DNA from 2 places in the Streptomyces sp. NPDC042100 genome. Region 1 is predicted to be linked to the other one. Evidence: riboswitches for the same ligand, from Rfam matches in the RefSeq annotation. Region 1 holds a riboswitch; the other holds the start of a gene.
What was found. A riboswitch is a leader RNA that binds a small molecule or an ion and turns the genes downstream of it on or off. The one in region 1 is predicted to bind cobalamin.

Region 1 (3,690 bases):
GGCAGATGGAGAAGGTCGGCGTGACCGTCAGGTAGGGCAGGGAGAAGCGTTCGAGGGAGCGGCGGACGAGGTTGCGGCAGGCGTCGGCGGAGGAGACGCGTTCGGACATGTACAGGTGGAGAACCGTTCCGCCGGTGTACTTCGTCTGGAGCTCGTCCTGCCGCTCCAGCGCCTCGAAGGGGTCGTCGGTCCAGCCTGCCGGCAGTTGGCTGGAATTCGTGTAGTACGGGTTGGTCTCCGTGCCTGCCTGGAGGATGTCCGGGAAGCGCCGCAGGTCCTCCTTCGCGAAGCGGTACGTGGCGCCTTCGGCCGGGGTCGCCTCCAGGTTGTAGAGGTGACCGGTCCGCTCCTGGAACTCGACCATCCGCGTCCGTACGTGGTCGAGCAGGCGCACGGCGAGGGCGTGACCCGCCGGGGTGGTGATGTCGTCGGCGTCGTGGGTGAAGTTGCGGATCATCTCGTTGATCCCGTTCACGCCGATGGTGGAGAAGTGGTTGCGCAGGGTGCCGAGGTAGCGCCTGGTGTACGGGTAGAGGCCGTTGTCGATGAGGTCCTGGACGGTGACGCGCTTGATCTCCAGGCTCTCCTTCGCCAGGTCGAGCAGCCGGTCCAGTGCCTCGAACAAGCCCGCCTCGTCCCGCGCGTGGAGGTGCCCGAGCCGGGCGCAGTTGAGCGTCACGACACCGAGCGAGCCCGTCTGCTCCGCGCTGCCGAACAGTCCGTTGCCACGCTTGAGGAGCTCGGTCAGGTCGAGCTGGAGACGGCAGCACATCGAGCGGATCATGCCGGGGTTCATCGTGGAGTTGATGAAGTTCTGGAAGTACGGCAGCCCGTAGGTCGCCGTCATGGCGAAGAGCGCCGTGGCGTTCTCGCTCTCCCAGGGGAAGTCCTCGGTGATGTTGTAGGTGGGGATCGGGAAGGTGAACACCCGGCCCGTCGAGTCCCCGGCCGCCATGACGTCGATGTACGCGCGGTTGATCAGGTCCATCTCGGGCTGGAGCTCGCCGTACGTGAACGGCATCTCCTCGCCGCCGATCACGGGCACCTGCTCGCGCAGGTCGTCGGGGCAGGTCCAGTCGAAGGTGAGGTTGGTGAACGGCGTCTGCGTGCCCCACCGGGACGGCACGTTGAGGTTGTGCACCATCTCCTGCACGCACTGGTGCACCTCGGCGTACGTCATCGCGTCCTTGCGGACGAACGGCGCCAGGTACGTGTCGAAGGAGCTGAACGCCTGCGCGCCGGCCCACTCGTTCTGGAGCGTGCCCAGGAAGTTGACGATCTGGCCGACCGCCGAGGACAGGTGCCGGGGCGGCGCCGAGTCGATCTGGCCCGGCACCCCGTTGAAGCCCTCCGTGAGCAGCGTGCGCAGGGACCAGCCCGCGCAGTAGCCGGAAAGCATGTCGAGGTCGTGGATGTGCAGGTCGCCGTCGCGGTGGGCGCGCCCGATCGCCTCGGGGTAGACCTGGTCGAGCCAGTAGTTGGCGACCACCTTGCCGGCGGTGTTGAGGATGAGGCCGCCGAGCGAGTAGCCCTGGTTCGCGTTGGCGTTGACCCGCCAGTCGCTTCGGTCCAGGTATTCGGTCACGGAATCCACGGCGTTGATGTGCGTCACGTCAGCCCTCCCACGAGGCATCCTGAGGTGTTGCCCGGCCACGCGGACGCGCGGGCGGGGCCGGCAGGTATCGGACTGGGGCCCCGAGGGGCCCATACCGTTGCGGGGCAGCTCCGGACTCTCACCGGATTCCCTGTTCTCTCGGCGTGCGCGCTCCGTCTCCGCCTCCGCGTACGGCTCAGGTATGCGGGGGCACGGACGTCCGCTCCCTCCCGTATCCACGGAGCGAAGCGAGGCACTCAGACGCCGAACCGACAGCCAGAACACTACATCCGGGATTCACTCGACACGCCCACACTAGATGTAGGGGTGCCGAAGGTCCCGGCGAGAGGGACCTCCGGCCTTCGGAGCCCCCCGGCGCGATGCTCCTACGCGCCGCCGCGCCTCTCAGGACCTTCGGCTCCCCCGCTCGGGCCCTTCGCCGGGGAACCGGCGGCGCGCTCGGGCACAGGATGGGTCCGCGCATTCTCGAACTTCCGGTCGCGCGGCATCGCCCTGGCGTGGCTGAGCCGCTGGGGGCAAGGGAAGAGGATCACCGGCGACGGTGCTGGCGAGCCTCTGGTTCGTCACGCCGCTCCTGGCCGACCCGCCGGAGGAGCGCGCCGGCGCCGCTGACCGTCTGGGGAGAATCGGACTTCGACCGCGTTCTCCATCCCCCTCAACCCCTCCAACCCCTCCAAGGGCGTGAGGAGGTGAGCTGGACAGAGTTCCCGGAGGCGCTCGACGCGATGGTGAACTGGGCGGCGATACGGGGCCCGTCCGGCTGGCCCGACCCGGCGCGCGCCCGTCAGGGGCTGCGGGCGCAGGCGGACGCGTCGAGCATCGTGGCGGCACCGGCCCGCGCCCTCGTGGGGTCGTCGCCGGTGCCGGGTGGTCGCGGCTACGGACACGAGGGCGGGCGGGCAGCCCGGGCGGTGATCAGGCGTTCGTCGACAGCGGCACCGTGATCTGCTTCAGCCAGCTTCCGGCCGCGAAGTCGCGGGCCTTGATGACGACCCGGTCGCGGAAGACCTCGACCTGGAGCCCCTGGTTGAAGGTGCCGGGTACGGACACCTCACCCCCCTGGCCGTCGTCCGTGTAGCCCGTCTGCACGGCGCCCGTGTTGATGACGGAGAAGCCGTCCAGGTTGGCCGTGCCCGGGACGACTCGGCGGACGTACCAGTCGGAGAGGCCGAGGTCCCAGTGCGTGTGCCCGCAGAACAGGAACACGTCGCGGTGGCGGCCCAGGATCCCGAGGAGCCGGTCCGCCTGGAGGTAGTCGCGGGAGTAGAGGCGGTTGTGGCTGCCGGAGACGGTGTTGGGCAGCGGGTGGTGGGTGACGACCATGACGGGCCTGCGGCGGCGGGCCCAGTACGCGAGGCGCTCTTCAAGCCACGTGAACTGGGCCTCGCTGAGCCAGACTTCGTCCCAGAGCTTCGGGTCGTGGAAGTGCATGTACTTCTCGGTGCCGAGGCTCAGGACGGGGATGCCGCCGAACGAGTGCTCCGCGTACACCGTGTTCCGGCCCGCGAAGCGGAAGAAGCTGCGGAACAGCGAGTCCTCGGTCGTGCCGTTGGGCCAGGTGTCCTGCGCGATGGTCGCCGGGTCGCGCCACTTGGGGACGTAGAACTCGTGGTTGCCGATGGCCCACGCGGTCGTCCTCGTGCGGGTGTGGCGGGCGAGTTCGGCGGTGACGGCCGCGTACTCGGCGTCGTATCCGCGCGGCGTGATGTCCCCGGCGACGGCGAGGCCCGAGCTGTTCGGGTTGGTGCGGCGCATGTCCTCCAAGGCCACGCCGAGGTCGCGGAGGTCGCCCTGGATGTCGCTGATGACGTTGAACGTGGTGAAGGGCCGACGACCGGAGCCGATGTGCGCGCCGGCGAGCGCGTCGGGTCCCTGGCCGGGCTGCTGGAGGGGCGCGGCGCCCGCCGATATCTGGGAGGCGGCGACGGCGCCGACCGCTCCGGTGGCGACGGTGAGCAGAGATCTGCGGTCCATGGGGGGATTCCTTTCGGGGCCGCGGTGACCGGGAGGGCGAGCTCGCCCTCCCGGTCACCGCGCTTCGAACCAGACCCGTTATGAGTACGTGATCATGGCGG
Region 2 (3,690 bases), on a different contig from region 1:
CGGTCAACCCGGCCACCGGCAAGCCCAAGGGCGCGCTCGTGCCCGGCGAGGCCGGCCAGTGGACGTACGCGACCCTCGCGCTCGGCTCGGCGCTGGCGCTCTTCATGTACCCGCACTCCATCACGGCGACCCTGTCGTCCCGGAGCCGCGAGGTGATCCGCCGCAACACCACGATCCTGCCGCTGTACTCGCTGATGCTGGGCCTGCTCGCGCTGCTCGGCTTCATGGCGATCGCCGCCGGCGTGAAGGTCAGCAACGGGCAGCTCGCCATCCCGCAGCTCTTCGAGGACATGTTCCCCGCCTGGTTCGCCGGTGTGGCCTTCGCCGCCATCGGCATCGGCGCCCTGGTCCCGGCCGCGATCATGTCGATCGCGGCGGCCAACCTCTTCACCCGCAACATCTACAAGGACTTCCTCAAGCGGGACGCGACGCCGGAGCAGGAGACCAAGGTCTCCAAGCTGGTCTCGCTGCTCGTGAAGGTCGGCGCGCTGGTCTTCGTCCTCACCATGGACAAGACCGTCGCGATCAACTTCCAGCTGCTCGGCGGCATCTGGATCCTCCAGACCTTCCCCGCCCTCGTCGGCGGCCTGTTCACCCGCTGGTTCCACCGCTGGGCGCTGCTCGGCGGCTGGGCCGTCGGCATGGTCTACGGCACCGCCGCCGCGTACGGGGTGGCCAGCCCCACCCAGAAGCACTTCGGCGGCTCCTCGGCCGAGATCCCCGGCATCGGCGAGATCGGCTACATCGGCCTCACCGCCTTCGTGCTCAACGTCGTCGTCACCGTGGTCCTCACCCTCGTCCTGAAGGCGCTCAAGGCGCCCGACGGCGTCGACGAGACCTCGCCCGGCGACTACACGGCGGACGCCGGTGACAAGGGCGTCGCCACCGAGCTCCCGAAGGTCGGCGCCGCCGGGCACTGACCCCCGGCACCGGCCCGTACGGCCCCGGCACCCGCCCCGTACGGCCGCCGCGCCGCCCCGCTCCCGCCCGCCTCCGGGTATCCCGGAGGCGGGCGGAGCCGTGCCCGGGGGCAGACTCCCTGTCATGGACTTCACGATCAGGGCGGTACGGCCCGAGGAGTACGAGGCGCTCGGCGAGGTCACCGCGCGGGCCTACCTCGACGACGGCTTCCTCACCTTCGGCGAGGACGACGCCTATCTGCACCGGCTGCGGGACACCGCCCGGCGGGACGCCGAGGCGGAGGTGCTGGTGGCCGTCGACACGGCGGGCGACGCCGGGGCCGCCGTCGGCGGGGCCGTCCTCGGCGGGGTGACCTTCGCGCTCGGCGGCGAGGAGTGGGCCGACATCGCCGGCCCCGGCGAGGCCGAGTTCCGGATGCTGGCCGTCGCGCGGACGGCCCGCGGCCGGGGCGTCGGGGAGGCCCTGGTGCGGGCCTGTGTGGACCGGGCGCGGGCCGCCGAGGGGTGCGCCCGGCTCGTGCTGTCCACCCAGCGAACCATGACCACCGCCCACCGGATCTATGAGCGACTGGGCTTCGTCCGCTCCCCCGAACGCGACTGGAAGCCCGTCCCGGGCCTGGACTTCACCCTGTTCACCTACGTTCTGGAGCTCTGACCGCATCCCAGGCCGACACAACATGTGGGGGGTGCCGCGAGCGGTGCCCCCCACATGTATGCTCGTCCTCGCTGTCGCCGCAGGGGAATCCGGTGGAAATCCGGAACTGTCCCGCAACGGTGTGTTTTGTGCGCGTTCGCGCCAAGGTGAGTCCGAGGACCTGCCGACAGCGCACCCGGTCCGTCCGTTCCGGGTGCCGACAGACGTCCGGGCCTCGCGGAGTGGGCCGGTGGACGCGGCGCCGCCGTGCGTACGGCAGCCCGTTCCCCGCCTCCCGTCCTGGCACCGAGCCGAGCGAGGGAGAGCCCCCACGTGACCATCGCGCCCGCCGATCCGGCCGCAGCGATCGAGACCGACGGCCCCGGCACCGTGCTGCTGCGGACCCTGACCGATCTCACCGCCGACCTCCCGGACACCGACCCCGGCAAGGTCGCCGCCGCCGCCCTGCGCGGCCGCAGCGCCTCCTCGGACGAGGCGGAGCTGCGCGAACTGGCCACCGAGGCCGCCGCCGGACTGATCGCCGAGGACCCGGCGTACTCCCGGCTCGCCGCCCGGCTGCTCACCCTCACCATCGCCGACGAGGCCGCCGGCCAGGGCGCCGTCGCCTTCTCCGCCTCCGTCGCCGTCGGGCACCGCGAGGGCCTGATCGCCGACCGCACCGCCGCCTTCGTCGCCGCGCACACGGCCCGCCTGGACGCGCTGATCGACCCGGCCGGCGACGACCGCTTCGGCTACTTCGGCCTGCGCACCCTCTACTCCCGCTACCTGCTGCGCCACCCGATCACCCGCCAGGTCATCGAGACCCCGCAGCACTTCATGCTGCGCGTGGCGAGCGGCCTCGCCGAGGACGACAGCGCCCGCGCCGTGGACGAGGTGGCGGCGCTGTACGGGCTGATGAGCCGGCTCGACTACCTGCCCTCCTCCCCCACCCTCTTCAACTCCGGCACCCGCCACCCGCAGATGTCCTCCTGCTACCTGCTGGACTCCCCGCAGGACGAGCTGGACTCCATCTACGACCGCTACCACCAGGTCGCGCGGCTGTCGAAGCACGCGGGCGGCATCGGCCTCTCGTACTCCCGCATCCGCGCGCGCGGCTCGCTGATCCGAGGCACCAACGGGCACTCCAACGGCATCGTGCCGTTCCTGAAGACGCTGGACGCCTCCGTCGCCGCCGTCAACCAGGGCGGCCGCCGCAAGGGTGCCGCCGCCGTCTACCTGGAGACCTGGCACGCGGACATCGAGGAGTTCCTGGAGCTCCGCGACAACACCGGCGAGGACGCCCGCCGCACCCACAACCTGAACCTGGCGCACTGGATCCCGGACGAGTTCATGCGCCGGGTCAACGCGGACGCGCCCTGGTCGCTGTTCTCCCCCGCCGACGTGCCCGAGCTGGTCGACTTGTACGGCGCGGAGTTCGACACGGCGTACCGCAGGGCCGAGGCGGCGGGCCTGGCCAAGAAGACGATGCCGGCGCGGGACCTGTACGGCCGGATGATGCGCACCCTCGCGCAGACCGGCAACGGCTGGATGACCTTCAAGGACGCCTCCAACCGGACCGCCAACCAGACCGCCGAGCCCGGCTCCGTCGTGCACTCCTCGAACCTCTGCACCGAGATCATCGAGGTCACCGACGACGGCGAGACGGCCGTCTGCAACCTCGGCTCGGTCAACCTCGGCGCCTTCGTGACCGGCGGCGGCATCGACTGGGAGCGCCTCGACGAGACGGTGCGCACCGCGGTCACCTTCCTCGACCGGGTCGTCGACATCAACTTCTACCCGACCGAGCAGGCGGGCCGCTCCAACGCCCGCTGGCGTCCGGTGGGCCTGGGCGCGATGGGCCTCCAGGACGTCTTCTTCAAGCTCCGGATGCCCTTCGACTCGGCCGAGGCCCGCGCGCTGTCCACCCGGATCGCCGAGCGGATCATGCTGGCCGCGTACGAGGCCTCCGCCGACCTCGCCGAGCGCAACGGCCCGCTGCCCGCCTGGGACAAGACCCGCACCGCGCGCGGCGTGCTGCACCCGGACCACTTCGACGTGGAGCTCAACTGGCCGGAGCGCTGGGCCGCGCTGCGCGAGCGGATCGCCGCCGTCGGGATGCGCAACAGCCTGCTGCTG

Region 2: linked by a shared signal. The riboswitch ahead of ACZ6J5_RS27685 (ribonucleoside-diphosphate reductase subunit alpha) and the one ahead of ACZ6J5_RS09300 (ribonucleoside triphosphate reductase) in region 1 are both predicted to bind cobalamin.

The regions. Positions count from the first base shown of each region.
Region 1 is NZ_JBVJDK010000003.1:427,184-430,873, reverse strand. Features, by position in the region: gene ACZ6J5_RS09300 (ribonucleoside triphosphate reductase) at 1-1,612, opposite strand, end outside; cobalamin riboswitch at 1,658-1,787, opposite strand; gene ACZ6J5_RS09295 (hypothetical protein) at 2,305-2,559, shown strand; gene ACZ6J5_RS09290 (metallophosphoesterase family protein) at 2,531-3,589, opposite strand.
Region 2 is NZ_JBVJDK010000013.1:166,438-170,127, reverse strand. Features, by position in the region: gene mctP (monocarboxylate uptake permease MctP) at 1-920, shown strand, start outside; gene ACZ6J5_RS27690 (GNAT family N-acetyltransferase) at 1,045-1,575, shown strand; adenosylcobalamin-variant (AdoCbl-variant) riboswitch at 1,647-1,745, shown strand; gene ACZ6J5_RS27685 (ribonucleoside-diphosphate reductase subunit alpha) at 1,888-3,690, shown strand, end outside.